DNA from 4 places in the Rhizobium leguminosarum genome. Region 1 is predicted to be linked to each of the others. Evidence: predicted binding sites of a transcription regulator. Region 1 holds the regulator's gene; each other region holds the start of a gene.
The links. The regulator LexA, encoded in region 1, represses DNA repair genes until DNA is damaged. The targets are predictions, from matches to a motif close to TGTTCNNNNTGTGTTCNG.
Positions count from the first base shown of each region.

Region 2: a site for LexA is predicted at 965-982, ahead of BA011_RS21930 (DNA recombination protein RmuC). Genes of this name have one in related genera too.
Region 3: a site for LexA is predicted at 4,486-4,503, ahead of recA (recombinase RecA). Genes of this name have one in related genera too.
Region 4: a site for LexA is predicted at 6,072-6,089, ahead of BA011_RS19105 (helicase-related protein). Genes of this name have one in related genera too.

Region 1 covers NZ_CP016286.1:1,243,799-1,251,750, reverse strand. The annotation lists gene pdhA (pyruvate dehydrogenase (acetyl-transferring) E1 component subunit alpha) at 1-242, opposite strand, end outside; gene BA011_RS06395 (FtsB family cell division protein) at 388-708, opposite strand; gene eno (phosphopyruvate hydratase) at 846-2,120, opposite strand; gene kdsA (3-deoxy-8-phosphooctulonate synthase) at 2,258-3,103, opposite strand; gene BA011_RS06380 (VOC family protein) at 3,100-3,996, opposite strand; gene lexA (transcriptional repressor LexA) at 4,192-4,911, shown strand; gene BA011_RS06370 (ComEC/Rec2 family competence protein) at 4,892-7,324, opposite strand; gene gltA (citrate synthase) at 7,615-7,952, shown strand, end outside.
Region 2 covers NZ_CP016286.1:4,504,510-4,512,461, reverse strand. The annotation lists gene BA011_RS21935 (globin-coupled sensor protein) at 1-808, opposite strand, end outside; gene BA011_RS21930 (DNA recombination protein RmuC) at 1,015-2,238, shown strand; gene BA011_RS21925 (ribokinase) at 2,429-3,328, shown strand; gene ptsN (PTS IIA-like nitrogen regulatory protein PtsN) at 3,491-3,955, opposite strand; gene hpf (ribosome hibernation-promoting factor, HPF/YfiA family) at 4,026-4,601, opposite strand; gene BA011_RS21910 (DMT family transporter) at 4,894-5,817, opposite strand; gene rpoN (RNA polymerase factor sigma-54) at 5,947-7,506, opposite strand; gene lptB (LPS export ABC transporter ATP-binding protein) at 7,680-7,952, opposite strand, start outside.
Region 3 covers NZ_CP016286.1:1,691,806-1,699,757, reverse strand. The annotation lists gene cckA (cell cycle histidine kinase CckA) at 1-856, shown strand, start outside; gene BA011_RS08580 (helix-turn-helix domain-containing protein) at 1,111-2,319, shown strand; gene BA011_RS08575 (pseudouridine-5'-phosphate glycosidase) at 2,431-3,357, opposite strand; gene BA011_RS08570 (carbohydrate kinase family protein) at 3,444-4,388, opposite strand; gene recA (recombinase RecA) at 4,618-5,712, shown strand; gene alaS (alanine--tRNA ligase) at 5,867-7,952, shown strand, end outside.
Region 4 covers NZ_CP016286.1:3,904,566-3,912,517, reverse strand. The annotation lists gene mtgA (monofunctional biosynthetic peptidoglycan transglycosylase) at 1-72, shown strand, start outside; partial or broken gene BA011_RS45130 (DUF1868 domain-containing protein) at 165-251, shown strand; gene BA011_RS19145 (glutathione S-transferase family protein) at 265-912, shown strand; gene rpmF (50S ribosomal protein L32) at 1,067-1,252, shown strand; gene BA011_RS19135 (hypothetical protein) at 1,398-1,805, shown strand; gene phaR (polyhydroxyalkanoate synthesis repressor PhaR) at 1,800-2,372, opposite strand; gene BA011_RS19125 (acetyl-CoA C-acetyltransferase) at 2,612-3,793, shown strand; gene BA011_RS19120 (beta-ketoacyl-ACP reductase) at 3,864-4,589, shown strand; gene BA011_RS19115 (YMGG-like glycine zipper-containing protein) at 5,001-5,261, opposite strand; gene BA011_RS19110 (DUF3309 family protein) at 5,289-5,444, opposite strand; gene BA011_RS19105 (helicase-related protein) at 6,252-7,952, shown strand, end outside.

The DNA.
Region 1 (7,952 bases):
ATCTGCATGCCGACGACGACAGCTTCCTGACCGATGTAGAGGTGGCAAAAGCCGCCAATGAAGCCCATGCCGTATAGCTGACCGGCCTTCTCCTCGAAGCGGCGGATCAGCAGCATCTCGCGATAGGCCTTGAGCTCCTCATCGCGATCGAAGTCGGCTACCGGGCCTCCATTCGATGCTTTGGCTGCCGGTTTTGCTGCAGTTTTGCGGCTGGAAACGGTCGCGGTCTTTCGCGGCGCCATTCAACCCTCCCTATGGGTTTGTCGGTTCTTGGTGGCGCGTACCATAGGGAAGAAATATGACCACAGCAATGCCATAATTGCATGGCTCGTATTCGGTGGTAATTTGTTGAAATAGCTATGAAAATTTCAATTAACCAGTTTCTAGTTAATTGGAATAGTGGTTGAAAACGACGATCTCGTCGGCGCGCGACATGTTGAGCTGATAGCGCGCTTTTTCGTCCAGCATATCCTTGTCGAGCGAGCCATCACTCAAGAGCGCGACCTGATTTTCCAGATGTTCGCGCTTTGCTTTCAAGACGGCAAGCTCTTTTTCACGCGCGACACGCTGACGCTCGAATGTCTCCGTCGCGCGCAGGCCGTAATCGCCATGGATGCAATGATAACCGAAGTAGGAAAGGAAGGCGACCGTCATGGCAGGAATGACGAAGCGACCGATTCTTCTCTTCTTATGATGCTTTGTCCACATACACGCATGCTCTTGAACGCATTACCAATTCATTCAATCTAGCGCGCAGAGATTAACCGTTCGTTGACTCTAAAAAACGGGCAAGAAAAAACCCGCGCCGGGAAGGCGCGGGTTAAACGATCAAAAGTCAGATCCGATCAGCCGCGGATGATCGAGCGGCCGGCATACTGGGCCTGAGGGCCGAGGCCTTCTTCGATGCGGATCAACTGGTTGTACTTGGCAAGACGATCGGAACGCGACAGCGACCCGGTCTTGATCTGGCCGCAGTTGGTGGCGACCGCGAGATCGGCAATGGTCGAATCTTCCGTCTCGCCGGAGCGGTGCGACATGACGGCGGTATAGGCCGCCTTGTGCGCCGTGTTGACGGCATCGAGCGTCTCCGTCAGCGTGCCGATCTGGTTGACCTTGACGAGGATCGAGTTGGCAACACCCATGCGGATACCGTCGCGAAGACGGGCGGAGTTGGTGACGAAGAGATCGTCGCCGACGAGCTGGGTCTTCTTGCCGGTCAGGTCGGTCAGCGTCTTCCAGCCGTCCCAGTCGTCTTCGGCCATGCCGTCCTCGATCGAGATGATCGGATAGTTGGCGGCGAGCTCGGCCAAATACTCCGCCATGGCGCCCGATTCCAGCGTGCGGCCTTCCCCTTCGAGAACGTATTTGCCGTCCTTGAAGAATTCGGTCGAGGCGCAGTCGAGGCCGAGGCACATGTCGTCGCCCGGCTTGTAGCCGGCTTTCTCGATCGACTTCATGATGAAGTCGAGGGCCTCAGGCGCGCTCTTCAGTCCCGGTGCGAAACCGCCTTCATCGCCGACATTGGTGTTGTGGCCCTGGCTAGCAAGTTCCTTGCGCAGCGTATGGAAGACTTCCGAACCCATGCGGACGGCTTCGGCGATCGAATCGGCGCCGACCGGCAGGATCATAAATTCCTGGAAATCGATCGGGTTGTCGGCATGGGCACCACCATTGATGATGTTCATCATCGGCACCGGCAGAAGGCTGGCGGAAGCGCCGCCGACATAACGGTAGAGCGGCAAGCCGGACGCCTGGGCAGCAGCCTTGGCGACGGCGAGCGACACGCCGAGGATGGCATTGGCGCCGAGACGAGACTTGTTCGGCGTGCCGTCCAGCTCGATCATGATGTTGTCGATCTGGATCTGGTTTTCGGCGTCGATGCCGCCGATCGCGTCGAAGATCTCGGTGTTGGCGGCTTCGACCGCCTTTTCGACGCCCTTGCCCAGATAGCGCTTGCCGCCGTCACGCAGTTCGACCGCCTCATGCGCGCCCGTCGAGGCGCCCGAGGGAACGGCCGCGCGGCCCATGCTGCCATCTTCGAGATAGACATCGACTTCGACGGTGGGGTTGCCACGGCTATCGAGAATCTCGCGGGCGATGATATCGGTGATTGCAGTCATGGGTTCTTCCTGCTCGGTGGGTGATAAATGATTCGAAACCTGTCTTAGTCGAAGGCGTGCAAATTACAATGCTGCAATAGCCTTCGGACCAGCCTTCCGATGTGGCCTATAGCACGATCATGTCAGACTGTTGAACGTCAAGCCTTGGCGACCGCATCGAAGGCAAGCAGCTTTTCGAGAAGCCGCGGCATGTCCTTGAGATAGACCATGTTCGGGCCGTCGGAAGGGGCATTGTCGGGGTCCTGATGAGTTTCGACGAAGACGCCGGCAATACCGGTAGCCACCGCTGCGCGCGCCAGCGTTTCTACGAATTCCCGCTGACCGCCGGAGGAATCGCCCTGCCCGCCCGGCTGCGCCACGGAATGGGTGGCATCGAAGATAACGGGCGCGCCCATCGCCGCCATGATCGGCAGCGAACGCATGTCGGAGACCAGCGTATTGTAACCAAAGGAGGCGCCGCGCTCGCACAGCAGCACGTTCGGATTGCCGCTGGCGTTGAGCTTCTTCAGAACGTTCTTCATATCCCAGGGAGCGAGGAACTGGCCCTTCTTGACATTGACGACGCGGCCGGTCTTGGCGGCGGCGATGAGAAGGTCGGTCTGGCGGCAGAGGAAGGCCGGGATCTGCAGGACGTCGACGATCTTTGCCACCTCTGCGCATTGCTCGGCGGTATGAACGTCGGTCAGGACGGGAAAGCCGAATTCCTTCTTGAGGTCGGCAAAGACCTCCATGCCCTTTTCGATCCCGATACCGCGTTCGGCCGACAGCGAGGTTCGGTTCGCCTTGTCGAAGGAGCTCTTGTAGACGAGGCCGATGCCGAGCTTTGCGCAAAGCTCCTTCAGCGTCCCGGCCACCATGAAGGCGTGGCCGCGGCTCTCCATCTGGCAGGGACCGGCAATCAGCGACAGACGGCCGGTATTGGAAAAGGTGACCTGGCCTTGGCCTTCGCCGATCCTGACTTCGGAATTCGTATCAGTGCTCATCGTGTTTCCTCGAAGGCGAAGAGCGTGCCCTGCCCGGGCGCGGGCTTCACCAGAATGCGATTGTTCTTGCGCGTGTATGTCACCCCGTTAGCAGCCAAATGCGCTTCTGTCACGGCAAGATCGGCGACAGCAAAGAGGATTGCCCGGCCGCGCAGGCCGCGATCTGCGCATGAGCCGGCGATGTCGAAATAGGCCTCCAGCCCTTCCGGCGTCATCAGGCTGATTTTCGCATTCGACGCCGCGATATCGACGCCGAAACCGGTTTTCTCGACTGCCGATTGCGCCACCGCAAGGCTGACGAAGGCAGCGAAGGCGGCCGGCTCCGGCGTGCAAAGCGCGATCTCGACTATGCCGGTGACGCCATTGACATGCGCCTCCAGCGCGGCGCGGTCGGCCGGCAGCGGATTGACGCGCTCGACGGTGAAAAGCAGGAGATCAGGCGCGCGCAGGTCGCCGGCAAAAGCCAGCTTGAAGCCGGCAATCGTCTCAGAACCGTCCGGCATCGTCATCGGCCGGGTGAACTGCAGCATCTCGCCGGCGCTCGATCCGTTGCCGACGAAATCCTGATGATCGATGCCGGCATCCTTGCTGCCGAAAGCCAGCCCCGAAAGCCCCTCCGCGCCGCAGCGGAAACGGAAGGCCTGGTTGCGGGCCGTGAAGACATTGCCTTGGCGCGCCGACGCCTCGCTCTCCTTGACGCTCGCAATCCCGAGCGGCTCCAGATAGGTCTTGTCGGCAAAAAAGACGCAGGCATTCTCCGTTCCGAAGGGATGGCGCGCATCGGCGGCAACGGTGAAGCCGAGCTTGCCGAGCCTCTCGCGCGCCAGATCGATGTTGACGACCGGCAGCACGACATGATCCAGCGGGTGCGGTTTGGCGGAATGCGCGTTCATGATCTCCCTCCTGGAAAGATCAAGAGATGTGCAGCGCCACCCTCAATACAAGACTTGTGTCCCAATCCGGCGAATGAAAATAAAAATCTCAACGAGTTGGCACCAAGTTTTACGGAAATTTAGCTACTTGCGGAACACATATGGAACATATAGTGTCTGTTCTGGATTTGTTTCAATCACGAGGTCACAACGTCGATGCTCACGCGCAAACAACAGGAGCTTCTCCTTTTCATTCATGAGCGCATGAAGGAATCCGGCGTTCCGCCATCTTTCGACGAAATGAAGGATGCCCTGGACCTCGCCTCCAAGTCCGGGATTCATCGCTTGATTACAGCGCTTGAGGAGCGAGGCTTCATTCGCCGCCTACCGAATCGCGCCCGCGCGCTCGAGGTCATCAAGCTTCCGGAGGCCTACAGCCCGAGCATTCAGCCCCGGCGCGGCTTTTCGCCGAGCGTCATCGAGGGCAGCCTCGGCAAGCCGCAGCCGGTCGCCACTCCTGCTCCCGCAAAACCCGTCGCCGACAACGGCAACTCGGTCTCCGTGCCGGTCATGGGCCGAATCGCTGCCGGTGTGCCGATCTCGGCGATCCAGAACAATACCCACGACATCGTCGTTCCGGCCGACATGCTCGGCTCCGGTGAACATTATGCGCTCGAGGTCAAGGGCGATTCGATGATCGACGCCGGCATCTTCGACGGCGACACCGTGATCATCCGCAACGGCAGTACCGCAAGTCCGGGCGACATCGTCGTTGCTCTCGTCGACGACGAAGAAGCGACACTCAAGCGCTTCCGCCGCAAGGGCGCCTCGATCGCGCTGGAAGCGGCCAACCCGGCTTACGAGACCCGGATTTTCGGGCCGGACCGTGTCAAGGTTCAGGGTAAACTCGTCGGTCTCATTCGCCGCTATCACTGACATTGGCCAGGCCGGATTCGGTAAAACTGTTGCTGCGCCAGTCATAGGCACGATGGCGCATCCATGGCCGCGACAATGCATCGAATGCGGTTGCGACCTCCAGGCCGGTGTCCGTGAAGCGCAACTCGATGGAACCGGTCCTGCGCAGCGTCTCACCGGTGAAGAGCGTCGCACCTGAGCGGCAATTGTTGAAGCGAAGGCGGACCGACGTCACGACGATATCGGCAGCGTCGCATGCCGGGCCGAGATAGGCAGCGTTGTCGATGACGGTTACCACCTGACCATTGCCGAGCCTTGATATGCACCAGGCCTTCTTGACGCAGGAAAAGCGGTTTGCGTCACCGCCCGCTGCGGCCGTCCGCATCGCGGTCCTTGCTTCGTTCTGCTGATCGCGGGAAAGCCTGACGCGGCGGTCTTCTCCCTCAGGCGGGATAGCAGGACCATCCAGCATCTTCGGCGGATCATGCCTCGGCAGGACCAGCGCTCTCTGCCACTGGTCGAAGATGAAGTCCGACGGTCTTTCACGGTTGGACGCCATTGCCGCCGCCTCGACGACCGCGACGAGACTGCCATCCTCCGAAATCACCAGATCCGGCGGCCGGGGAACCGGCAGAAGCAGCAGGATGAGTGTTGCGACCGCGATGATCGATGTGCCGACATGGCGCAACCGGGTGCGGAGCAGCGTCAGCAGCAGAAAGCCTGCCACGGCGACGGCGAAATACCAGGCGGGCAAGCGGCCGACGTCGATATTGCCACCCCAGCCGGACACCGTCTTTGCGACCGCGATCACCAAATCAAGGCCGAATCCGACGACCTTCCAGGCCCAAACATCCAGACCGAAAGGCATGAGCAGCATCGCCAGCAGACCTGCCGGCATGATGATGAAGGAGATGATCGGCATCGTCGCGAGGTTTGCCGGCAGGCCGTAGGCGGTCAGGCGATGAAAATGCTCGATCGAAAACAGCGCGGTTGAAAAACCGCCGATCAGCGAGGTCAGGAAGACGCCGCCGAAGAAACCGGCAACTGTAACGACCGGCCGGATGATCGGCAGCTTCAGAAAGGCGTTTTCGCGGACGCGCCGGTCCTTCCACAGCTGATAGCCCGAGACCAGCGCCAATGTCGCGGCAAAGGACATTTGGAAGCTCGGTCCCAAGACCTCGGACGGCGAAATGGCAATGATGACGAGAGCGGAGAGCGCGACATTGCGCAGGCTGATCGACGGCCGGTCGAAGAAGACCGCAATCAACATGATGGCCATCATGATGAAGGCGCGTTCGGCAGAGACCGCAAAGCCGGAGATCAGGAAATAGGCGGTGACGGCGATGAGCGCGCCGGCGGCAGCGATCTTCTTCGTCGGGTAGGCCTCAGCGATGCCGGGAAAGAGGCTGAGCAGCATCCGGAAGCCGACGAAGAAGATGCCGGCCGACAGCGCCATGTTGAGACCGGAGATGGCGATGATATGAGCCAGACCGGATTGGCGCAGCGCCTCCGTCGTCGCATCCGAAATGGCGCGCCGCTCATCCGTCACCAGAGCAGCGGCAAAAGCACCGGTGTCGCCGGGCAGGATCGACCTTATGCGGTCGCCAATCCCGCTGCGCAGCCGGTAGAGCCCTTCGAGCAGCGCTTCCGCTGTCGATCTTGCAGCCTGGGGACCTGCCTGCGCATCGACTTTCGTCGGTTTACCGTAGAAGAAGCCATTCGCGCCGATGCCGTCGAAATAGGCACTGAAGGAGAAGTCGTTGAGCTCGGGAAGCGCTGGGCCTGCGGGCGGCGTCAGCCGCGCCCTGCCGGTTATGATATCGCCGATCTCGAAGGCCGCGTCGGCGCCGCGGGCGATCACGGTGATACGTTCCGGCGGCCGCTTCACCTCTGGCGTCTCGGTGCCGGTGACGGCAAGAATGTAGCGCCACCGCCCGCGACCGTCGCCTTCGCGCCGCTCGACGCGGCCGGTCACCGTCGTCGTCACGGCGGAATCGAGGATCATGGTCGAAGCCCGCCGGCTCTCGAACTGCGCCGTCACCATGCCGCAGGCCATGAGCGCAAGCGCCAGCAGCGTTGCCCGCACCGCCGCCCGGCTGCGGCTGGCGATGAGAACCGCCACGGTCAGCGCCAACAGGCAGAGCAGCGATGCAACGAGAGGAAAATCCGATGCCGCGAGAAACCAGACGGCGGACCCGGCGCCGAGGAAGACCGGCGAGAACAGCAGCAGGCGGCCGTGGTCCGCCTCCTCGCCCAGCATGCGCATGCCGGCACGCAGCAATTGCGAAGCTGCGGCCGGCAGCCGGTGGCGCAATGGTGTCGCCGACTGCGTCCGTGTCGGTCGCGTTACCACGACAGGTGGTGAAAAATTGGAAGTGTCGGCAGCGCCTTCGCCTGCTTCCGGCCGCAATTCGACTGTCGTCAACTCCTGCATGAACCGCCCAAGCCCGGCTGCGAAGGCGGCCAGAATGCAACCTCCAATCAAATCCGGCAAGCATAATCGATTGAAATATGAGGGAAAATCGCGAGCGTCAAAAGACCAGTCGAATCATCGGCTTCCGATATGCATGCGGCTCATCGCTGCAGTGCCTAAAAGATGATACCGCAATGCACAAAATGCCGTCACGGTAACTTGGCATTAGCCTCGCGATCATATAGCTATCGGTGAGGACGCTTAACCCCTATGGCGCTTTTATGGCGCCACCGCCATTTCGGAGGATCAGCATGACGGATCAAAGCGCTACAATAAAAATCGGTGACAAGTCTGTCGACCTTGCTGTCAAAAGCGGCACGATCGGCCCGAGCGTCATCGATATCGGTGCCCTGTATAAGAACACCGCTTCCTTCACCTACGATCCGGGCTTTACCTCGACCGCATCCTGTGAATCGAAAATCACGTACATCGACGGCGACGAAGGCGTCCTGCTGCATCGCGGCTATCCGATCGAGCAGCTCGCCGAGCACGGCGACTTCCTCGAAGTCTGCTACCTCCTGCTCTACGGCGAACTGCCGACCACCGTACAGAAGAAGGATTTCGATTACCGCGTCACGCACCACACCAT
Region 2 (7,952 bases), 1.8 Mb from region 1:
CGACGCCTGCCGCCTGCTGGGCAGTGCGCAGCGCCAGATCGTTGGTCGCATTGGAAATGACGTCGGCACCGGTCATGATATGGCCAGAAGTCTCGCGCACGGATGCGAAGGACTGGCTTAGCGCCCTGACGGCGCGATTGTAGTCCTCGGCCATCTGCCGAAAATTGCCCGGCAGGTCGGACGGCAGGGTGGCTTCGAGATCGCCGTTCGACAGCGCTTCCAGACCGCGGCGCAGCTGCTCCAGCGCGATCGCCTGGTCGGATTCGGCCTGAGCGCGCTGCTCTTCCAAGGCGCGGCGCTTGGCTTCGAGCGTCTCGAGATAGACCGAGATGGAATAATCCATGTCGAGCATGCCTGATTTGATGACGGCCGACAATTTCTCGGCCAATGCCTTGCCCTCTCGGCGCGCGAAGATCGACGGCCACTGCTTCTCCATGATGCCCTTGACCAGCTCGGACATGACGATGGCGTAGCCGCCAATATACCAGCGCGGCTCCAGCCCGATGCGGGCGTGCGTCCGGCCGACCGCGGTCACGCCGTTGACGTAGCTCTCGTCGAACGCGCCGCCGGCGAGATTGGCCCAATGGTCCTGCTGGCGCTTCTTGGCATGGCCGACATGGTTCTTATCGGCGAAGAAGCCTGCGACAGCTGGGGTCTTGGCGATCTTGGCGTAGAATTTATCGAGGGCGCCGCCGATCAGCTCTGATATGACAGGGCGCAGATCCCGCATCGACTTGCGCGCTGCATCATCCAGTTCGATGAAATCGAGGCGCTGCCTGAGGGCACTGTCGGTCTGCTGGGCGGTCATGGGGATCTCTGTACTTGGCGCGACGCGCGCGGGAAGGAATTTCTGCGCCGCAGGTTTTGGCGAATATGGTTGAGCAATCGTTAAGTCGCGTCGACATTTCTTTTCGGTGGACGCGGAAGAGCAGCGGCTTGCGAAGATATTGAGGATCGTCAATTCTGTTCACGTTTTGATCTATAACTCGCCGCTTCTTCTGTTATGCTTGCGACATGACCATCCATTCCGAATCGCTCGCCCTTGCCCTTGCCTCGATCAACCCGGCCTTGCTGGCGCTTGCCGGCGGCGTTCTCGCCGCCCTCGCCCTGCTGGTGATCGTGCTTCTGCTGCGCGGCGCCGGCCTTCGCCGCGAGCAGGCGGAGGAAGCGAACTTTCGTGCTCAGGAAAACGAAGCGCGCATGGCCGAGCTTTTGAAGATCCAGGCAGAGATGCAGGGCCGCATCGCGGCGATGACCGAGGTCTTCGGCGCGCGGCAGAGCGAACTCAACCAGACGATCAGCCAACGCCTCGACGGCATGTCGCAGCGCGTCAGCTCGACGATCACCGAGCAGACCAAATCGACGCATGAGAACCTGCAGCGGCTGCAGGAGCGGCTGGCGGTCATCGATGCCGCGCAGAACAATATCCAGACGCTTGCCAAGGATGTCGTCGGGCTGCAGGCCATTCTGTCCAACAAGCAGACGCGCGGCGCCTTCGGCCAGTCCAGGATGGAAACGATCGTTGCCGACGGTCTGCCGATGGGCGCCTACGCCTTCCAGCAGACACTGTCCAACGGTTCGCGGCCCGACTGCACGATCCGCATGCCGAACGGCGCGCCGCCGCTGGTGATTGACGCGAAATTTCCGCTCGAAGCCTGGAACGCGATCCGCGACGCCGGCAGCCCCGAAGCCGGCAAGATCGCCGGCCAGCAGTTCCGCCGCGACATGGAGGTCCATATAAGGGACATTTCGGAGAAATATCTGATCCAGGGGGAAACCCAGGATACGGCCTTTCTCTTCGTGCCGTCCGAATCGATCTTCGCTGAGATCCACGAGCACTTCGAGCCGGTGGTGCAGAAAGCGCACCGCGCACGCATCGTCATCGTCTCGCCGTCGCTGCTGATGCTGTCGATCCAGGTCATCCAGGCCGTGCTCAAGGATCAGCGCATGCGGGCGCAGGCGCATCTGATCCAGGGCGAAGTGGCGATCCTGATGGACGATCTCAGCCGTCTCGATGAGCGGGTGCGCAAGCTGCAGGGCCATTTCGCCATGGCGCAGAAGGATATCGACATGGTGGTCACGTCAGCCGACAAGCTGACCAAGCGCGGCGCCAGGATCGAAGCGCTGGAATTCGAGGCCGGCGGCGAGGCCAAGCCCGCCCGCGACAGCGAAGCCGCGGCCAAATCGGTGGAAAGCCGCACCGGTCTTCTGAAGCTGCGGGTGGTTGACGAGGAGTGATCGCTTCGGGCAGTGTCTCGCCCGCATGAAACAGTAGGAGCATGATGTCACTTGCAGCTCCAGAAAAGGATGATTTTAGGCCGGGTCGGCCTAAAATCTGAATCCCGTTCTACATTATATAGTTAGAGCATGATGTCGTCCGAAAACCGCTCACTTTTCGGCATCATGCTCTAGAAGACGGGACACATTCATGATCACAGTTTTCGGGTCCATCAACATGGATCTCATCGCCACGACCGAGCGCCTGCCGAAGCCCGGCGAGACGGTGGCCGGCAACGGCTTTGCCACGGCCGCCGGCGGCAAGGGCGCCAACCAGGCGCTGGCAGCGCGGCGCGCCGGCCGCTATGTGCATATGGCCGGCGCCGTCGGCAAGGATGCCTTTGCTGCGGAGGCGCTGGCCCTGCTCGATGATGCAGGCACCGATCTTTCTCTCGTCAACCATGTCGACGGTCCCACCGGCACGGCGCTGATCCTTGTCGGCGGCGACGGCGAAAACATGATTGCCGTCGTTCCCGGCGCCAACGGCCTCGTCACGCCTGCCAATGCCGAGACGGCGATCGGCCGCATGAGCGAAGGCGATATCCTGATGCTGCAGCTTGAAGTGCCGGCTGCTGCCGTCGAACGCGCGCTGTCGGCGGCCCGCGCCAAGGGCGTCACCAGCATCCTCAACCTCGCGCCGCTGATCCCCGATGCGCCGCGTCTCGGCCGGCTCGCCGATATCGTCATTGCCAACGAGACCGAGTTCGAGCGGCTCGCCGGGCAGGAGGGCATGGACGCGCAAGCGCGAGAGGCAGCCCTTATGCGCCTGCATGCGGAGACGGGCCAGACGCTGATCGTGACGCTCGGCGCCGACGGGGTCATCGCCATTCGCGACGGGTCGATTTCAAGGGCGCAGGGTCTCAAGATCGAACCTGTCGATACGGTCGGCGCCGGAGACACCTTCTGCGGCTATTTCGCCGCCAGCCTCGACGACAGCCTCGATTTTGTCTCGGCGCTGCGCCGTGCGGCGGTCGCCGGTTCGCTCGCCTGCCTCAAAGCCGGAGCGCAACCGTCGATCCCCTTGAGCGCGGAAGTCGCAGACAGGATATGAAATCTTGAAGGGATAGACGGCGACAGGCGCCGATGTGCTGTTTCGTATGGCCGGCACCGGGTTTGCTCGACAAGTTCCGCTCAGTCTCTTCAACGCAAAAGGCGCCTGGGAGACCCGGCGCCTTTTGCATTCGAGAATTAATGCGTTATCGCGCGACGCGCGTCAGGCAGCGTTCGACGTCTGCTCTTCGTTGAGGAAGGCGTAGATCGCCGAGGCGGAATCGGTGGCGCGGAGCTTGGCGACTAGATCGTGATCGCGCAGCACGCGGGCGATCCGCGACAGTGCCTTGAGATGATCGGCGCCCGCGCCCTCCGGCGCCAGCAGCAGGAAGACGAGATCGACAGGCTGGTCGTCCAGCGCCTCGAAATCGACCGGCTGCTCCAGCCGGGCAAAGATGCCGACGATCGAATGAATGTTCACCAGCTTGCCGTGAGGAATGGCGATGCCGTTGCCGACTCCAGTCGAGCCAAGGCGTTCGCGCTGCAGGATGACGTCGAAGATCTCGCGCTCGGAAAGCCCCGTGATCCTGGAGGCTCTTGCAGCCAATTCCTGAAGCAACTGTTTCTTGGAATTTACTCTGAGGGCGGGAATGATCGCATCCTGATGGAGCAAATCTGCCAATGCCATTTCTTTTTCCTTCTGTCGCCGGGATCAAATGCAAGGAGCGGCGGCAATACCGCCGCTCACCACCCTGATCTCAGCCTTTGATACTGGCTGAATCGATCCAGCCAATATTTCCGTCGTGCCGACGGTAAACGATGTTCAGATGTTCCTTGCCGGGGCTGCGGAACAGAAGAAGCGGCTCGTCGGTCATGTCGAGCGCCATCACTGCGGTGGCGACCGACATGGTCTTCAGCTGCTTCGTGCTTTCAGCGACGATCGCCGGAGCGAAATCGTCGGCGATTTCATCATCGTGATCAGGAACGGAATCCATAACCGTGTAGGAGACCTCTGCAAAACCATTCAGATGGTTTCCGGCGTGATGGTCCTTCAGCTTGCGCTTGTAACGCCGCAGCCGCTTTTCGATCCGCTGGGAAGCCGCGTCGAAAGCCAATTGCGGGTCGGTCGCCTCGCCGGCTGCATGCAGCACCACCCCGCTGTCGAGATGAAGCTTGCAATCCGCCGAGTAACGAGAACTCGCCTTTTCCACGGTCACCTGGCCGGAATATCCCCCGTCGAAGTATTTCGTGATGGCCATACCAATTTGGTCCTCGATCTTTTGACGGAACGATTCACCAATTTCCATATGTTTCCCGGATACACGCACACTCATGGAGTTTCCCTTCTTATGGTCGTTTGCGGGTATCAGTTTACGCCAAGCCTCAGGTTCATCCAAGCACTTCGCACAATCTCAAGCAAGATCGGCTTAGGCCTGCGGGTCCTTGGTGCCCTTCTGATGCTGGGGATAACTCCAGACGCCGTTCACGGCATCGATTGCGGCGGGCTTCTAGCCAGAGCTTGCCTAAAAGTCAATAGGGCGCCGAATCACCATCGCCGGCACTCGGTCAACGGGTGGCGGATACCTTGCCGGCCAAGGCATACCGCCGATCGCCACCCTGTCTACTTTACGCGTTTCGCGCTTGCGTTGCGCGCCTTCTTGCGGGGATCGTCATGGCGGCGACACCTGATATGACGCAAACGAGTCCGATCCAGGCCGTCGAGCTCAGCCTTTCGTCGAGGAAGACGATGCCGATCGCAACACCGATCGGCACTCTGAGATAGGCTTGCGCGGTGGTTCCGACCGAACCCAGCGTCTGGACAAGACGGAAATAGATCACAAAGGCAAGCGCCGTCGAGAAGGCGGAGAGGGCCAGCAGCGCCAGCATCGATGCCGCCGAAGGATCGATTTCCCACGGCCGATCGACGACGAGGCTCATCGGCAAGAGAATGACCGCGCCCGAGATCAACGAGCCAGCCGCCGGCACTGCGGGATCGAGCCCCTTGAAGTTCTTGCTGAAAATCGCGGCACCTGCATAACAGATGGTCGCCAGGATGATGGCAAGCTGCGCCATCAGGTTTTCACCGAGACCACCGAGCGCTTCGACGCCGATGACGAGGCAGATGCCGGCAAGCCCGGCCATGACGCCGAAAAGCCGTCGCAGCGTCACCTGCTCATGGCCGGTGATCAGCACGGCCAGCAGGAAGGTGAAAATCGGCGTTGCCGAATTCAGGATCACCGCCAATCCGGCATCGACGAACTGTTCCGCCCAGGCGATCAGCGTGAAGGGGACGACGCTGTTCAGGCAGGCCTGAACGAAAAACCGCCGCCAGGTGGCACGATCGCGCGGCAGACGGACACGCCGGTGGTGCAGGACGGCCAGCAGAATGCCGCCGGCAATCAGCGTGCGGGCGGCGATCAACGTTATCGGCGGGATCGTCTCGACGCCGATCTTGATGAAGCTATAGGAGGAACCCCAGAGGGTCGCCAGCACCAGCAGCAGGAAAAGCTCCCTGGCAAGGTTCTGATTTTGCGGCGTCATGGTCGGCATTTCGATCTTCGTTGAAGACAATTCAAAGGGTTGCGGCGCCGTTGCGCGTCTGAAAAGACGCGTGGCGCTGGAGAGGAATAGCGGGATTTGCGGGCCGGATGCTTCGATCGAGGTCGAAGCATTGCTGCGTCAGAAGCCCGCGACCTTGGCGAGCGCCCGCTTCTCGCGGCGGCGCTGGACCGAAGAGGCGATGTTCATTGCCTCCCTGTATTTCGCAACGGTGCGGCGGGCGAGATCGACGCCACCCTTCTTCAGCATGTCGACGATATCGTCATCGGAAAGCACCGCCTCCGGGCTCTCCTGCAGGATCAGCGCACGGATCTTGTGACGCACGGCCTCGGCCGAATGGCTGTCGCCGCCGGCGACGGCGCTGATCGAGACGGTGAAGAAATATTTGAGTTCAAAGAGGCCGCGCGGCGTCAGCATATATTTGTTCGACGTGACGCGACTGACGGTGGATTCATGCATCTTGATCGCTTCGGCGACCGTTTTCAGGTTCAGCGGGCGCAGGTGATCGACGCCGTGCAGCAGGAAGGCGTCCTGCTGGCGGACGATTTCGCTTGCCACCTTCATGATGGTTTTTGCCCGCTGGTCGAGGCTGCGCGTCAGCCAGTTGGCGCTCTGCAGGCAATCGGAGAGGAAGGCGTGGTCCTCGCCGTTCTTCGTCACACGGGAAAAATAGGATTGGTTGACCAGCACGCGCGGCAGCGTATCCGGATTGAGCTCGACCAGCCAGCCGCCGTCCGAGGCGGGCCTGACGACTACATCCGGCGTGATCGCTTCGGAAACACCCGCTTCGAAGCCGCTGCCGGGCTTGGGATTGAGCTGACGGATCTCGCCGAGCATGTCGAGAAGATCTTCCTCGTCGACGCCGCAGAGCCGCTTCAGCGTGGCAAAATCGCGCCGGGCCAGCAGTTCGAGGTTTTCGACCAGAGCCTGCATGGCCGGGTCGTACCGGTCCTTCTGCCTGAGCTGGATCGCCAGGCATTCGGCGAGGCTACGGGCGAAAACACCTGGCGGATCAAGGCTCTGCAGGGTGGCAAGCACGCGCTCGGCCTGTACGAGGCTCGTGCCCAGCCTCTCGCCCGCCTCGACGATATCGGCCTGCAGATAACCGCAGTCGTCGAGCTGGTCGACGAAATTCTGCGCGATCAGCCGGTCGGCCATGTCAGGCAGGACGAAAGGGATCTGCTGGGCGAGATGATCGCGCAGCGACACCTGGCCGGCGACGAAATCGTCGAGATCGTAGTCGGCGCCCTCACCGCTGCCCGGCATCGACTTCCACTGGCTGACGAGTTCCGGCGCATCGAGGCGCTGCGGGGCACCGTCATCAGGAAAGACATTGGTGTAATTGGCGTCGAGTTCGTCGTTCAGCCGGCTGGTGCTGGCGCTGCCGCCATTGTCATACCAGTCGCTGGAGAGCGCCTCGGTGCGGTTGTCGTAGCCGTCGTCGGAGCCGGCATCCTCGGGCTGATGAGCATATTCTCCATCTTCGGCATCGCCGCGTTCACCGCCCGCCTCGCCGTCATTCGACGGAAATTCGAGCAGCGGGTTCTTCTCCACTTCCAGGGCGATGAACTGGTTGAGTTCGAAATGAGTCATCTGCAGCAACTGGATGGATTGCATCAGTTGCGGTGTCATCACCAAAGACTGGGTCTGGCGCAGGAAAAGATTGGCGGACAGTGCCATGACGGACGCGAAACTCCCCTCGATTCCTCCGGGAAACCGCGTCCGATCAAGGCTTCAGGCCACGGAAATCCAAGTTGGCCCAAAAATTGCTTTTTTATTGTATTTGGTCAAGCGGAACTATGACGGCACTGTGAATTTCTGCCGATCCGGCCTAAAATCATCCGGATCCGGCGTCAGAGGCTGAAATTGTCGCCGAGGTAGAGCCGGCGCACTTCCGGATTGTTGACGATGTCGTTCGCCCGGCCATGGGTCAGCACCTCACCGGCATGGATGATGTAGGCGCGGTCGATCAGACCCAGCGTCTCGCGCACATTGTGGTCGGTAATGAGAACGCCGATGCCGCGCGCCGTCAGGTGGTGAACGAGATTCTGGATGTCGGCGACCGAGATCGGGTCGACGCCGGCAAAGGGCTCGTCGAGCAGCATGAAGGTCGGGTCGGTCGCAAG
Region 3 (7,952 bases), 450 kb from region 1:
GCCTGTCAAAACAGACCTTTCGCAGTTCGAGCAGGTGCTGATCAATCTCTGCGTCAATGCGCGCGACGCGATGCCCGAGGGTGGCACGCTGACACTGCGCACCCGCAATCTGACCGCCGCCGAGGTCGCGGCCTTCAATTACTCCTACATGCCAGCCGAGGACATGGTGCTGGTCGAAGTCGCCGATAACGGCACCGGCATCGCACCGGAGATCATGGACAAGATCTTCGAGCCGTTCTTCACTACCAAGGATGTCGGCAAGGGCACCGGCCTCGGGCTCGCCATGGTCTACGGCATCGTCAAACAGTCGGGCGGCTACATCCAGCCGGAATCCGAAGTCGGCAAAGGCACGACCTTCCGCGTCTTCCTGCCGCGCCACATTCCGGAGCCGGCGGTGGCCGCCGAAGCAGGTTCGATCGACGGCGCCGTCGCCGGGGCCGAAGTGGTGCCGCTGCCGGTATCGCCGCAGCAGCCGGAAGACCTTACGGGATCGGCCGTCATCCTTCTCGTCGAGGACGAGGAGGCGGTGCGCCGCGGCGGCAAGCGCATGCTGGAAACGCGCGGCTACACCGTGCACGAGGCGGGCTCGGGCGTCGAGGCGCTGGCCATCTTGGAAGAACTCGACGGCAAGGTCGACATCGTCGTCTCCGACGTCGTCATGCCCGAAATGGACGGGCCGACGCTGCTGCGCGAGCTGCGCAAGACCTATCCCGACATGAAATTCATCTTCGTCTCGGGTTACGCCGAAGATGCCTTTGCCCGCAACCTGCCGCCGGAAGCGAAATTTGGCTTCCTGCCGAAGCCGTTTTCGCTGAAACAGCTCGCTGTTGTGGTGAAGGAGACGTTGGACGGGTGAGGGAAGGGATGGTTGTCGGGGAAGCTGTGCCGTGCAAGCCCCCACAGGTGGGGAGATCGGCTGGGCGCACCGGCTTCCCAACCAAGTATCCATTGCAGTTCGGCGAAGCGTTGATGTGATGCGAAGTTTTCGCCGCTTGTAATCTCCCCACCTGTGGGGGAGATGCCCGGCGGGGTGTCCGACCCGGATAGATAGGTAACAGAACGGACCGTTTACATAGGTGACAGTTCTCTGACAGCCGGGAGGACCCGGCGATGGTTTGGAGAGAGACTGGCATCATGGACGAGCGGCTGCGCTTTGTTGGGGAATGTCTTGCGGGCGAGGAGACGATGACGGCGCTGTGTGCTGCCTACGGGATATCGCGCAAGACGGGCTACAAATGGTTGGAGCGGTATCGGGCGCTCGGGCCTGCGGGGCTTATCGACCTGCCGCGGGCGCCGCTTGAGCACGGGCGGGCAACGGCGGCGGAGCTGGTGGCGCGGATCGTGGCGGAGAAGGAGGCGAATCCGCAGTGGGGGCCGAAGAAGGTGCTGGCGCGGCTGAAGCGGTCGGCGCCGCAGCTTTGCTGGCCGGCGGCCTCGACGATAGGCGAGATCCTGAAGCGCCACGGGCTGGTCGGGCGCCGGCGGCATCGCTGGCGGGCGGCTGGTTGCGGCCCGTTCGCACCGGCCAACGGGCCCAATGCGGTGTGGAGCGCCGATTACAAGGGCTGGTTCCGGACCCGCGATGGGCGGCGCTGCGAGCCACTGACGGTGATGGATACGGCGAGCCGCTTTCTGCTGGCGCTGCAAGCCTGCGCGACGCCGGCCGAGGCAGAGGCCTGGCCGGTGTTCGAGCGGCTGTTTGCCGAGCACGGACTGCCGGAGCGCTTTCGCAGCGACAACGGTTCGCCCTTCGCGGCGATTGGCGTCACCGGGCTGACGACGCTTGCTGTGCGGTTCATCAAGCTCGGCATCGGCCTGGAGCGCATCCAGCCGGGCAAACCGCAGCAGAACGGCCGCCACGAACGCTTCCATCTGACGATGCTGCCGCTGGCCATGGCGCCGGAGGTCGACCATGCCGCGCAGCAGGCGGTCTTTGACGCATTTCGCCAGAATTACAACGCCGAGCGTCCACACGAGGCGCTCGCTATGGACGTGCCTGCTGATCATTACCGACCGTCACTGCGGCGCCTGCCCGACCGCCTGCCTGAACCGGACTATCCGGCCGAGGCGGCGGTGCGCCGGGTGCGCTCCAATGGCGAGATCAAATGGAACGGCGACCTCGTCTATGTCGCAGCAGCGCTGGCCGGCGAGGTCGTGGCGATCGAGGAGAATGAAGCGGGCATCTGGACGCTACGCTTCCATGCCCATCCGCTCGGCATCATCGACAGGAAGACCAAGCGGCTTGTCCGCCCCAGCGCCCTGCAACCCCGACCAGCCGGCGCAGGGGCGGACACTGGTTTACAAGGGGGAGAACTGTAACCCATCTATCCGGTTCAATCTGTTACCCATCTATCGGCTGGACACAGGCAGAGGGGGCTGGAACGGCACCACCTATCTGATGAAGCGATTCCAGCTACCCCATCACACCGCTCATTCCCCCAGCGCCACCGCGATCTCCGCGGCAAGCCGTGCATTGTTCTCAACCAGCGCAATATTGGTCTTCAGGCTCTGGCCGTCCGTTAGGTCGAAGATGGTCGACAGAAGATAAGGTGTTACCGCCTTGCCGGTGACTTCGTCACGCTCGGCGCTGTCGAGCGCCCGCTCGATATAGATTTCCATCTCCTCGCGCGCGATCTCGTCGGCCTCGGGCACGGGGTTGGCAACGAGCATGCCGCCGTCGACGCCGAGTTGTTCGCGCACCGTCTGGAAATTGGCGATGGCGGCCGGGCTGTTCAGCGACAGCGGGCTGCGGATGCCCGAGGAGCGCGACCAGAAGGCGGGGAATTCCTCGCTCTCATAGGTGACGACAGGCACGCCGCGGGTTTCCAGCACTTCCAGCGTCTTTGGAATGTCGAGGATTGCCTTGGCGCCGGCGCAGACGACGATGACGCCGGTGCGCGCGAGTTCCTCGAGATCGGCTGATATATCGAAGCTTTCCTCGGCGCCGCGATGCACGCCGCCGATGCCGCCTGTGGCAAAGACGCGGATGCCGGCACGCGCCGCCGCGATCATCGTCGCCGCGACCGTGGTGGCGCCGGTGCGGCGCTCGGCGATGGCGAAGGCGAGATCGGCGCGCGACACCTTCATCACTTCGGTTGCCCTGGCGAGTTGTTCTAGTTCCGCAGCCTCAAGGCCGATATGCAGCGTGCCGTGAATGACGGCGATCGTTGCCGGCACCGCACCCTGTTCGCGGATGATCGCCTCGACGCTGCGGGCCATCTCGATATTGCCGGGATAGGGCATGCCGTGGGTGATGATCGTCGATTCCAGCGCCACCAGCGGCGCGCCGCGCTGCTTGGCGCTGGCGACTTCCTTCGAATAGGCGATCGGCAGAAGAGGGGAGATGGGCTTGGTCATGGTCTTGTCCTGTGATCGACAGAGCATGATGCCGAAGTGCGAGCGGTTTTCGGACGACATCATGCTCAACTATTTAATCAGCCGCTTCAATGCAGAATTCTGACCTTGGGAACAAGGGCAAGCGCCTCATTCAGCAGATCGGGCGTCAGATTTTCGTTGACGGCATGCCGCGACTGGACGGTCAGCGTGGCGGCTGCTGTGCCGTGACGAACGGCTTCTTCGAGCGGCAAGCCTGATATCAATGCGGCGAGCGTGCCGGCCGCAAGGGAATCGCCGGCACCCGTGACATCGGCGACGGTGTCGGCAATCGGCGGCTGCAACGTCACGGCGCGGCCCTCGCAAAGTGCGACCAGCTCGCGCCGGCCGCGGGTGACGACGGCGTTCCTGATGCCGATCTCGTTCAGCAAAGGTAGCCAGCCGGCGGCGTCTTCCGGCCGCTCGCCAGCAAGGGCGGCAGCTTCAGCCTCATTCAGGAACAGGTAGTCGATATCCCCGATGCAGGGCTTCAGCCTGACGACCTTGGCCGGCGAGATGGCGATTGCCGCGACGGGCTTGCCTAGCGAACGTGCCTTTGCGACGATCGCCGCGATCGTCTCTTCCGGCAGGTTGGCGTCGACGAGGATGAAATCATGCGCGGCGAAGGCCTCCCGCACCCAGCGGATGGAGAGACGCCGCGGCACGAAGAAGCGGTAAAGATCCATGTCGGCAAGGGCGATCACCAGATTGCCGTCCTTCTCGATGATCGCCGTGTAGCTCGGCGTCTTGCGGTCGAGGAAAACGAAGGGCCGGTCGTCGATGCCGGCGAAATCGGCAGCTTCTCCGACCGTCTCGCCCATCGGATCGCCGCCGCGCGGCGAGATCATCGTCACCTGAAAACCGAGCCTTGCCAGGTTGCGCGCCGCATTGAAGCCACCGCCGCCCGGCTCCTCGAACCAGATGCCGGGATTGCTGGCGCCAGGCGCCGTCTCGCCGGAGATACGGCCGCGCCGATCGATATGGGCGCCGCCGAGAACGAGAATCTTTTTCTTCATCCGAGCCGCTCTCCCGATGCCCGAAAGGCGAATCGATGCGATGCGCCTTGCGCCGCTCGTGCCAGCACTTCGAACCTAAGTCGTTGCTTTTCATCGATAAAACAAATACAGAACACGGGTCGTTTTACCTTTTTCTTTCAATTATTTGATCGCCTATTGCGAAAATGGAACAAATAGGGTACAAACTCGACATTGCTAGAGCGGCTTCAATAACCTAAAGGTGGATCGGATGTCTCAGAATTCATTGCGGCTGGTAGAGGACAAATCGGTGGACAAAAGCAAGGCGCTTGAAGCGGCACTCTCACAGATAGAGCGGTCGTTCGGCAAGGGCTCGATCATGAAACTCGGCTCCAACGAGAATGTTGTCGAGATCGAGACGATCTCGACCGGCTCGCTTGGCCTCGATATTGCACTCGGCGTTGGTGGCCTGCCGAGGGGCCGCATCGTCGAAATCTACGGGCCGGAAAGCTCCGGTAAGACGACGCTTGCATTGCAGACGATTGCCGAAGCGCAGAAGAAGGGTGGCATCTGCGCCTTCGTCGATGCCGAACATGCGCTCGATCCCGTCTATGCCCGCAAGCTTGGCGTCGACCTACAGAACCTTTTGATCTCGCAGCCCGATACCGGCGAGCAGGCGCTCGAAATCACCGATACGCTGGTGCGCTCCGGCGCCGTCGACGTTCTCGTCGTCGACTCGGTCGCGGCCCTGACGCCGCGTGCCGAAATCGAAGGCGAGATGGGCGACAGCCTTCCCGGCCTGCAGGCACGACTGATGAGCCAGGCGCTGCGCAAGCTCACCGCTTCGATCTCGAAGTCGAACACCATGGTGATCTTCATCAACCAGATCCGCATGAAGATCGGCGTCATGTTCGGCTCGCCGGAAACGACGACGGGCGGCAATGCGCTGAAATTCTACGCCTCCGTGCGCCTCGACATCCGCCGCATCGGCGCGGTCAAGGAGCGCGAAGAGGTGATCGGCAACCAGACCCGCGTCAAGGTCGTCAAGAACAAGATGGCGCCGCCCTTCAAGCAGGTCGAGTTCGACATAATGTATGGCGAGGGTGTTTCCAAGACCGGCGAACTGGTCGATCTCGGCGTCAAGGCCGGCATCGTCGAAAAATCGGGCGCCTGGTTCTCCTATAACAGCCAGCGCCTCGGCCAGGGCCGCGAAAACGCCAAGACCTTCCTGCGCGATAATCCGGATCTCGCCCGCGAGATCGAACTGTCGCTGCGCCAGAATGCCGGCCTGATCGCCGACCGCTTCCTGCAGAACGGCGGACCGGAGCCCGATGACGGCGATGGCGATGCCTCCGCGGAAATGTAATTTTCGCGCTTAAACTCATCGGACAGTTCCAACCGGCCGCATTCCTGATGAGAATGCGGCCGGTTTTGTTTGTCTGCTGGACAGTGGCGGGGGCGAACGTTAAAAGCCGATGGATTTGTATTTACCTGCCTCCGGCAGCATTGAAGGGCATAGCATGAGCGGCGTGAACGATATCCGGTCGACCTTCCTCGACTATTTCAAGAAGAACGGCCATGAGATCGTTCCGTCGAGCCCGCTCGTGCCGCGCAACGACCCGACGCTGATGTTCACCAATGCCGGCATGGTGCAGTTCAAGAACGTCTTCACCGGCCTCGAAAAGCGTCCCTATTCGACGGCGACGACTTCGCAGAAATGCGTGCGAGCCGGCGGCAAGCACAACGACCTCGATAATGTCGGCTATACTGCACGCCACCTGACCTTCTTCGAGATGCTCGGCAACTTCTCCTTCGGCGACTATTTCAAGGAGAATGCGATCGAGCTTGCCTGGAAGCTCGTCACTGAGGGCTTCGACCTTCCGAAGAACCGCCTGCTGGTGACCGTCTATTCCGAGGACGAGGAAGCTGCGACGCTGTGGAAGAAAATCGCCGGCTTTTCCGACGACAAGATCATCCGCATCCCAACCTCTGACAATTTCTGGCAGATGGGTGATACCGGCCCCTGCGGCCCGTGCTCGGAAATCTTCATCGACCAGGGTGAGAATGTTTGGGGCGGCCCTCCGGGCTCCCCGGAGGAAGATGGCGACCGGTTCCTGGAATTCTGGAACCTCGTCTTCATGCAGTTCGAGCAGACCGCACCCGGCGAGCGCTCGCCGCTGCCGCGTCCGTCGATCGATACCGGCATGGGCCTGGAGCGCATGGCCGCCGTTCTGCAGGGCGTTCAGAGCGTATTCGACACCGATCTCTTCCGCACGCTGATCGGCACCATCGAGGACACGATGGGCGTCAAGGCGGAAGGCAGCGCCAGCCACCGCGTCATTGCCGACCATCTGCGCTCCTCGGCCTTCCTGATCGCCGACGGCGTGCTTCCGTCGAATGAGGGCCGCGGTTATGTGCTGCGCCGCATCATGCGCCGCGCCATGCGCCATGCACAGCTGCTCGGCGCCAAGGAGCCGCTGGTCTACAAGCTGCTGCCGACGCTGGTGCAGCAGATGGGCCGCGCCTATCCCGAACTGGTGCGCGCCGAGGCGCTGATCTCGGAAACGCTGAAGCTGGAGGAAAACCGCTTCCGCAAGACGTTGGAACGCGGCCTGTCGCTTCTGTCGGACGCGACAACGGATCTTTCCAAGGGCGATATGCTGGATGGTGAGACCGCCTTCAAGCTCTACGACACTTACGGCTTCCCGCTCGATCTGACGCAGGATGCACTGCGTGCCCGTGAGATCGGCGTCGACATCTCCGGCTTCACCGATGCGATGCAGCGCCAAAAGGCCGAAGCCCGCTCGCACTGGGCCGGTTCCGGCGAGAAGGCGACGGAAACCATCTGGTTCGAGCTCAAGGAAAAACACGGTGCTACCGAATTCCTGGGCTACGACACCGAAACGGCTGAAGGCGTCGTGCAGGCGATCGTCAAAGAGGGCGCGGTTTCGACCGAGGCCAAGGCCGGCGACAAGGTGCAGATCGTCGTCAGCCAGACGCCGTTCTACGGCGAATCCGGTGGCCAGATGGGCGATACCGGCGTGATCTCGTCCGACCACGGCAAGATCGAGATTTCAGATACGCAGAAGAGGGGCGAAGGTCTGTTCGTGCATCAGGGTACCGTCGTCGACGGCGTGTTCAAGGATGGCGATGCGGTCGTGCTGACCGTCGATCATGCCCGCCGGTCGCGCCTGCGCGCCAACCATTCTGCGACCCACCTGCTGCACGAGGCGCTGCGCGAGGTGCTCGGCACCCATGTTGCCCAGAAGGGCTCGCTGGTCGCGCCCGAGCGCTTGCGTTTCGACGTTTCGCATCCGAAGCCGATGTCGGCCGAGGAACTGAAGATCGTCGAGGATATGGCAAACGAGATCGTGCTGCAGAATTCGCCGGTTACCACGCGGCTGATGAGCGTCGACGATGCGATCGCCGAAGGCGCGATGGCGCTGTTCGGCGAAAAATACGGCGATGAAGTCCGGGTCGTGGCGATGGGCGAGGGTGTGCGTGGCGCCAAGGCCGGCAAAGCCTATTCGATCGAACTCTGCGGCGGCACGCATGTCGGGGCCACCGGCCAGATCGGCCTGATCCGCGTTCTCGGCGAAAGCGCCG
Region 4 (7,952 bases), 2.4 Mb from region 1:
CGCCGGCTCGCCGGCTTGATCGAGAGGCGTGCGCAAGGTTCGGGCGATTACATCAAGTGCATCTACGATTGAGACCAGAACTTGTCATTAGAGCATGATGATGCCCGAAAACCGCTCACAGTTTTCGGCATCATGAGAAGCGGCAAGCGTCATCGAGGCGCCCTGTTTTCGAGCTTGCCCCGCCGGTATTCTGCGTGCTCAAGGACATGAACCATCTTCACGAATTGCTGATCTTCGATTTCGAAGCCTGAACGGGAGAGGCCCATGGACAGACCGACGCTCTACATCGCCAACAAGAATTATTCCTCCTGGTCGTTCCGGCCGTGGATGGCGCTGACGGGCGCCGGTGTCGATTTCGAGGAAGTCCTCATCCCCTTCGACTATGCGGGTGGCAATCCCAACATCAAGGCCATCTCACCCACCGGGCGTGTGCCGTTGCTGCAGCACGGCGCATTGAAGGTCTGGGAATCGCTGGCGATCATCGAATATGTCGCCGAGCTTTATCCGGACGCCGGCCTTCTGCCGAGGGATCGCGCTAAGCGGGCGCTCGCCCGTTCGGTTTCGATGGAAATGCTGTCGAGCTTTCGGGCGCTGCGCAGTGCCTGCCCGATGAATATTCGCCGGCCGAAGGGCAGGATCGCGTTGCCGGATGGCGTCGACGCCGATATCAGCCGCATCGAGACGATCTGGCGCAACCTACTGCAGCAATCCGGCGGACCGTTTCTGTTTGGCGCGTTCAGCGGGGCGGATGCGATGTTTGCGCCTGTCGTCAACCGGTTCGACATTTATGACCTCGTCAGCCGAAACGATACGCTGGCCTATATGGAGACCATGAAGGCGCATCCGGCCTGGCGGAAATGGGAAGAGGCGGCCCGCGCCGAGCCTTGGATCGTGCCGGAAGACGAAGTCTGAGCCTGGAATCATCGGCTTTGCAAAAAATACGCATGGGGACTGGTCAAGGTCACCCCTTGCATGTATAAGCGCGCCAAATTCCGAAATCGCGACATGTCCGTTTCGGCCGCCGGTGTGGCCGTGGGAATGTTTTGCCCGCAAGTGGAGAAGAGAAATGGCTGTACCGAAGAGAAAAACAAGCCCGTCCAAGCGCGGTATGCGCCGTTCGGCAGACGCCCTTAAGGCTCCGACCTATGTCGAAGACAAGAACTCCGGCGAACTGCGCCGCCCGCATCATATCGACCTGAAGACCGGTATGTATCGCGGCCGCCAGGTTCTGACGCCGAAGGAAAGCGCGTAATTTCCCGATTCGGCTTGTCCGATCGAAGTTTCAAGGCCGGCGTCATGCCGGCCTTTTGCATTTCGACAATATAATATTTGCAATGACTTGCGGTGGGGCAAGGGTTTGCGGCAGTATTCTTCCATGATGCGCTGGGAGATTGCCGATGATAGCCGCCATGCCCCTAATGATTATCCCGTTTATTCTTTACAATCTTGCGATGCTGGGCCTGATGGGCGATGGCGGAATTCCGGCACTGCAACATGATATCATCGTGCTGTCGATGATCTCGGGCGCGATCTGGAGCATGGCGCTCGGCGATCTTTTCATCGTCATCGCCCTTGTCGTGCTGTTCTTCGAAATCCTCAAGGCGACCAGAACCGGTCCCGGCAATCTCGTCAACCACATGCTGTCGATGCTGGTGTTCATCGCCTTCCTGGTCGAGTTTCTGCTCGTCCGGGATGCTGCGACACAGGTCTTCTTCATTTTGATGACGATCGCTCTGATCGATGTCATCGGCGGTTTTGCCGTGTCGATCCGGAGCGCCGGGCGGGATGTCTCGATCGGATTATAGGTTGTCGAGCTTGTTCTGAAGGGCGCGGAGCTGTTCCTTCAGCTCGTCGATATCCTTGGCCTCGGCCTTGCGGCTTTCCTTGGCGGGCGGCGTCATGAAGGGCGAGAACATCTGCATCGCCTGCTGAAACAGCTCGGTGTTACGGCGAACATGGTCCTCGACCATCTGCATCGGCAACTGCAGGTTCTTGCCGAGCGGCGTTTCGCCGAAGGCGCGGTTCACCTGCTCGCGCATCTGAGCCTGCTGTTCGGTAAAGGAGCGCATCGAATGTTCGAGAAAGCTCGGCACGACCATCTGCATCTGGTCGCCGTAATAGGTGATGAGCTGGCGCAGGAAGGAGATCGGGAGCAACGTATTGCCGGTCTTCGATTCCTGTTCGAAGATGATCTGGGTCAGCACCGAATGGGTGATGTCATCTCCGCTTTTTGCATCCTGGACGGTAAATTCTTCGCCCTTCTTCACCATCTCCGCCAGGTCTTCCAGCGTCACGTAGGTGCTGGTGCCCGTGTTGTATAGGCGTCGATTGGCGTATTTCTTGATAACGATCTGACCCTCATGCTTCGCCATATCAGTCTCCTGAACCCCCGTCTGATTTATGGATATTCCTCCATTTGAGACTGTAAACGCAAAAGAAGGCCGGTGACAATCTCTTTGTGCGATGCGGCAAACCTTTCACGGAGCAGATGAATCGGGCTCCGGCGGGCTGCTGCCGAAAAATGGCCGCAGCCGGTCTTCGCGTTTGACTTGTGCTCCAAGCTTTGCCAGTTTCCAATTATGTAAGTGAGACGAAAACGAGGAGCGTCCCCATGAGCAATCCATCCATCGTCATCGCCAGCGCAGGGCGAACAGCAGTCGGCGCCTTCAACGGTGCTTTCGCGACGGTTCTCGCGCATGAGCTCGGGGCGGCCGTCATCAAGGGCGCGCTCGAGCGCGCCGGCGTCGATGCCGGCGAGGTGGATGAGGTGATCCTCGGCCAGGTGCTTGCCGCCGGCGAGGGCCAGAACCCGGCTCGGCAAGCGGCGATGAAGGCCGGCATTCCGCAGGAAGCGACGGCCTGGGGCGTCAACCAGCTCTGTGGCTCGGGCCTGCGCGCGGTCGCGCTCGGCATGCAGCAGATCGCCACCGGCGATGCCAAGATCATCGTTGCCGGCGGCCAGGAGTCCATGTCGATGGCGCCGCATGCCGCGCACTTACGCGGCGGCGTCAAGATGGGCGACATGAAGATGATCGACACGATGATCAAGGACGGCTTGACCGACGCCTTCCATGGCTACCACATGGGCATCACCGCCGAGAATATTGCGCGCCAGTGGCAGCTTTCGCGCGACGACCAGGATCAGTTCGCGGTCAGCTCTCAGAACAAGGCGGAGGCCGCGCAGAAGGCCGGCCGTTTTACCGACGAGATCATCCCCTACGTCATCAAGACACGTAAGGGCGACGTTACGGTCGATACCGATGAATATATCCGTCACGGCGCGACGATTGAAGCGATGGGGAAGCTGCGCCCGGCCTTCGACAAGGACGGCACGGTCACGGCCGCGAACGCGTCCGGCCTCAACGACGGTGCTGCTGCGGCCGTGCTGATGAGCGAAGCGGAGGCGGTCCGGCGCGGTATCCAGCCGCTCGCCCGCATCGTTTCCTGGGCAACGGCGGGTGTCGATCCGCAGATCATGGGCACCGGACCGATCCCGGCTTCGCGCAAGGCGCTCGAGAAGGCCGGCTGGTCGGTCAACGATCTCGATCTCGTCGAAGCCAACGAGGCCTTCGCGGCGCAAGCCTGCGCCGTCACCAAAGATCTCGGATGGGATCCGTCGATCGTCAACGTCAATGGCGGAGCGATCGCGATCGGCCATCCGATCGGCGCCTCGGGTGCGCGCGTTCTCAACACGCTGCTGTTCGAAATGAAGCGCCGCGGCGCAAAGAAGGGTCTCGCGACGCTTTGCATCGGGGGTGGCATGGGTGTGGCTATGTGCTTTGAAGCACTTTAAATAGCATACGATCCATGTTTGATTGAAGATCCGCCAAGCGGCGGGGCGAAAAACAAAAGGGGAGCGGAACATGAGCAGAGTGGCTTTGGTCACCGGGGGTACACGCGGCATCGGCGCGGCAATATCCATGGCACTGAAAAATGCCGGATACAGGGTCGCCGCCAGCTATGCCGGCAACGACGAGAAGGCCAAAGCCTTCCACGACGTTACCGGCGTTCCGGTGTTCAAATGGGATGTTTCGGATTACCTCGCCTGCGGCGAGGGAATTGCCCGGGTCGAAAGCGAGATCGGCCCAGTCGAAATCCTCGTCAACAATGCCGGCATCACCCGCGACGCGATGTTCCACAAGATGACGCAGCAGCAATGGCACGAGGTGATCAATACCAACCTCACCGGCCTGTTCAACATGACCCATCAGGTCTGGACCGGCATGCGTGACCGCAGCTTCGGCCGTATCGTCAATATCTCGTCGATCAACGGGCAGAAGGGCCAGATGGGCCAGGTGAACTATTCGGCGGCCAAGGCGGGCGATCTCGGCTTCACCAAGGCGCTGGCCCAGGAAGGGGCGAACAAGAACATCACCGTCAACGCCATTTGCCCCGGTTACATCGGAACGGAAATGGTGCTTGCCGTGCCGGAGAAGGTGCTGAACGAACGCATCATTCCGCAGATCCCCGTCGGTCGTCTCGGCGAACCGGAAGAGATCGCGCGTTGCGTCACCTTCCTCGTCTCCGACGATGCCGGCTTCATCACCGGTTCGACGCTGACGGCCAATGGCGGACAGTTCTTCGCCTAGGCATTTCTGTCTTCGAGTCGACAGTAGAGATCAGAGTCAAAGCAATTGGCGCGTCCGGCCGGACGCGCCAATTGCTGTTTATGAACGTCGCTGTGGCCGAGCTCTGGCCGGCACTTTGCGCAGCGAAGGATCATCGGTGCTGAGGGCTGATATCGCGGTCGTCAGGAAAGCCGATGCGATGAGAACGGCGATGAGGGAATTCAGCAAAATCTGAATCATGGAAGCGTTTCCTTTCCGGTGCGCTGGGCGGCTCTGCCTGTCCGTTGCGCTCTGAAGGAAATATGTGCCTGGCCGTTGGGCGGCGGTAGGTTTGACTTTCGCAACCGATTGTCAACGTCTCGTTGACGGATGCGGCGGGCCAAAAGAAAACGGGCGCCGAAGCGCCCGTTGGGAGTCCGATATGCTTGCCGATCAGTAGCGGCAACGGGCCTCGTAGCGGCGGCCGTAACGGTCGCGATAGACGCAGTAGCCGCGGCGTTCGACCGACTGGCCGATCAGAGCGCCGGTCAAACCGCCAGCAACGGCGCCGACGGCGGCACCACCCCAGCTGTTGGTGACGGCACCGCCGATGACCGCACCGGTGCCGGCCCCGATCGCCGTACCTTGCTCGGTCGCTGTGCAGGATGCCAAGGCGCCGACGAGGGCACCAATAAGAACAATCTTCTTCATCATGTCGTAACTCCCCAGGTTAGTTGGGCTTTAGATGCGGCCCATTAGTACAAGGATAATGATAATCACGAGAACTAGCCCCAAACCGCCGGAAGGTCCATAGCCCCAGCCACGGCTATAACCCCAATTCGGCAAGGCTCCGATCAAGAGCAGAATGAGGATAATAAGAAGTATCGTGCCAAGCATGGTGTGTTTCCTTCATTTCATCCGCAATTTGGATGGACGAGAAACACGCATTGGCGATTTTTGTTCCCGGTTGAGCTCTGGAAATGTGACGAAGCCTGATTCACGGTTTAATTTCCGTCTTCTCGTAAAAATGCCGCTATGGTTAAAAAGACATTTAAATACAATATGTTGCGGTGAACAAAGCGGGAAAATCGCGATGTCGCCGATTCGTCAGCGATTCGTTCCGTTTTTGATCGGCGAGCCGAGATCGACCGCCCTGCTTAACGCTATCTGAATCCGGCGCTTGAAAGATTAATACTGATACGACGAGGCGGAGCGAGGCGATCTGCCGCCAATGCGCATCTAGGGCCTGGACCTGATAGCGCTACCAGATGTGGCCGTGAACGAAAGGCGAAAATGGCGGCGTCAGCGATTCGTCTCCGATTCGTTCCGGCTTTGGTCGAGAGGTTAATTTCGGTCGGATTTTCGCCCGTTCGAGATCGGGCGAAGATCGTCACTCACGACGACGAAAATAGGAACAGGAGGGAGTCTTGCGATTCAGCATGTAGTGGGAAAAAGTGATTCAAAATCAATACTTAGCCGTGAACAAAAGCTGAATCAGCGGGAGTCGTCGATTCGTCGCTGATTCGTTCTCACGCTGTTCCGAATCGGAAATTCGCGCGTTTCGGACGACTCGCAAAGGTCGTAATCCCCGAGGCATTTTGAAATCTGCCCTTGCGTTTGCGGCGGCAGCTGTCCATGTGTTGTCCAGCTTCCATCGGGAGCCAAGATTTTCCTGGGGCCACCCCGCCTCATTTGCATGGACCCATGACTCTGACTTCGCAGCCGATGATTCTGAGTGGGCGCGGTGTGACCGCGGTGCTCGGGCCGACCAATACCGGCAAGACCCATTATGCCATCGAGCGCATGGTCGCGCACGGGACGGGCGTGATCGGCCTGCCGCTCCGGCTGCTGGCGCGCGAGGTCTACACGCGGGTGGTCGAGAAGGTCGGCGTGCAGAATGTGGCGCTGGTCACCGGCGAGGAAAAGATTTCGCCGCCCAATGCCCGTTTTTCCGTCTGCACCGTCGAAGCGATGCCGCGCGAAACCAAGGCCGCCTTCGTCGCGATCGACGAGGTGCAGCTTGCCGGCGATCTCGAGCGCGGCCATATCTTCACCGACCGCATCCTGCATCTGCGCGGCCGCGAGGAAACGCTGCTGCTCGGCGCGGCGACGATGCGGCCGATCCTGCAGCTGCTGCTGCCCGGCATCACTATCGTCGAGCGGCCGCGGCTTTCGCATCTTTTCTATGCCGGGCAGAAGAAGATCACCCGGCTGCCGCAGCGCTCGGCCATCGTCGCCTTCTCCGCCGACGAGGTCTATGCCATCGCCGAGCTCATCCGCCGGCAGCGCGGTGGAGCGGCGGTGGTACTCGGTGCGCTCAGCCCGCGCACCCGTAATGCGCAGGTTGCGCTCTATCAGGCGGGCGACGTCGAATATCTGGTGGCGACCGATGCGATCGGCATGGGCCTCAACCTCGATGTCGATCACGTCGCCTTTGCCCAGGACCGGAAATTCGACGGTTACCAGTTCCGCAATCTCAATCCGGGTGAACTCGGCCAGGTCGCCGGGCGCGCCGGGCGCGCCGGGCGGCACGTGCGGGACGGGACCTTCGGCGTCACCGGGCAAGTCGCGCCCTTCGACGACGAGCTGGTGCAGCGCATCGAAGGACACGAATTCGACAACGTCAAGGTTTTGCAGTGGCGGACGACGGAGATGGACTTCGCCTCCATCGCGTCGCTGCGCGCCAGCCTCGAGGCGGGTCCGCGCGTGCCGGGGCTGACACGGGCGCTGCCTGCGGTCGACCAGCAGGCGCTCGAACAGCTTTCGCGTTATCCCGAGGTCATCGATCTCGCCGATAGGCCGGCGCGCGTCGAAAAACTCTGGGAGGCTTGCGCGCTTCCCGACTATCGGCGTATCACCCCAGCACAACATGCCGATCTTATCTCGACCCTCTTTTCCGATCTCGTCCGCTATGGCACGGTGAACGAGCAGTTTCTTGCGGAGCAGGTTCATCGCTCCGATCGAACAGATGGCGAAATTGACACGCTTTCGGCGCGAATCGCGCAGATAAGGACCTGGACCTACGTTTCGAATCGGCCCGGTTGGCTTGCCGATCCGACACACTGGCAGGAAAAGACGCGGGAAATCGAAGATCGATTGTCCGACGCGTTACATGAAAGGTTGACGAAACGCTTTGTTGATCGCAGGACATCTGTGCTCATGAAGCGCCTGAGAGAGAATGCGATGCTGGAAGCTGAAATCAGTGTGAATGGCGATGTCTTCGTTGAAGGACATCATGTAGGGCAGTTGAGCGGATTCCGTTTCACGCCGGTGGCGGGAACGGACGGACCGGATGCCAAGGCGGTTCAGGCTGCGTCGCAGAAGGCGCTCGGGCTCGAGTTCGAAGCCCGCGCGGCGCGGATGCATGCCGCCGGCAACAGCGATCTGGTGATCGGTTCGGATGGG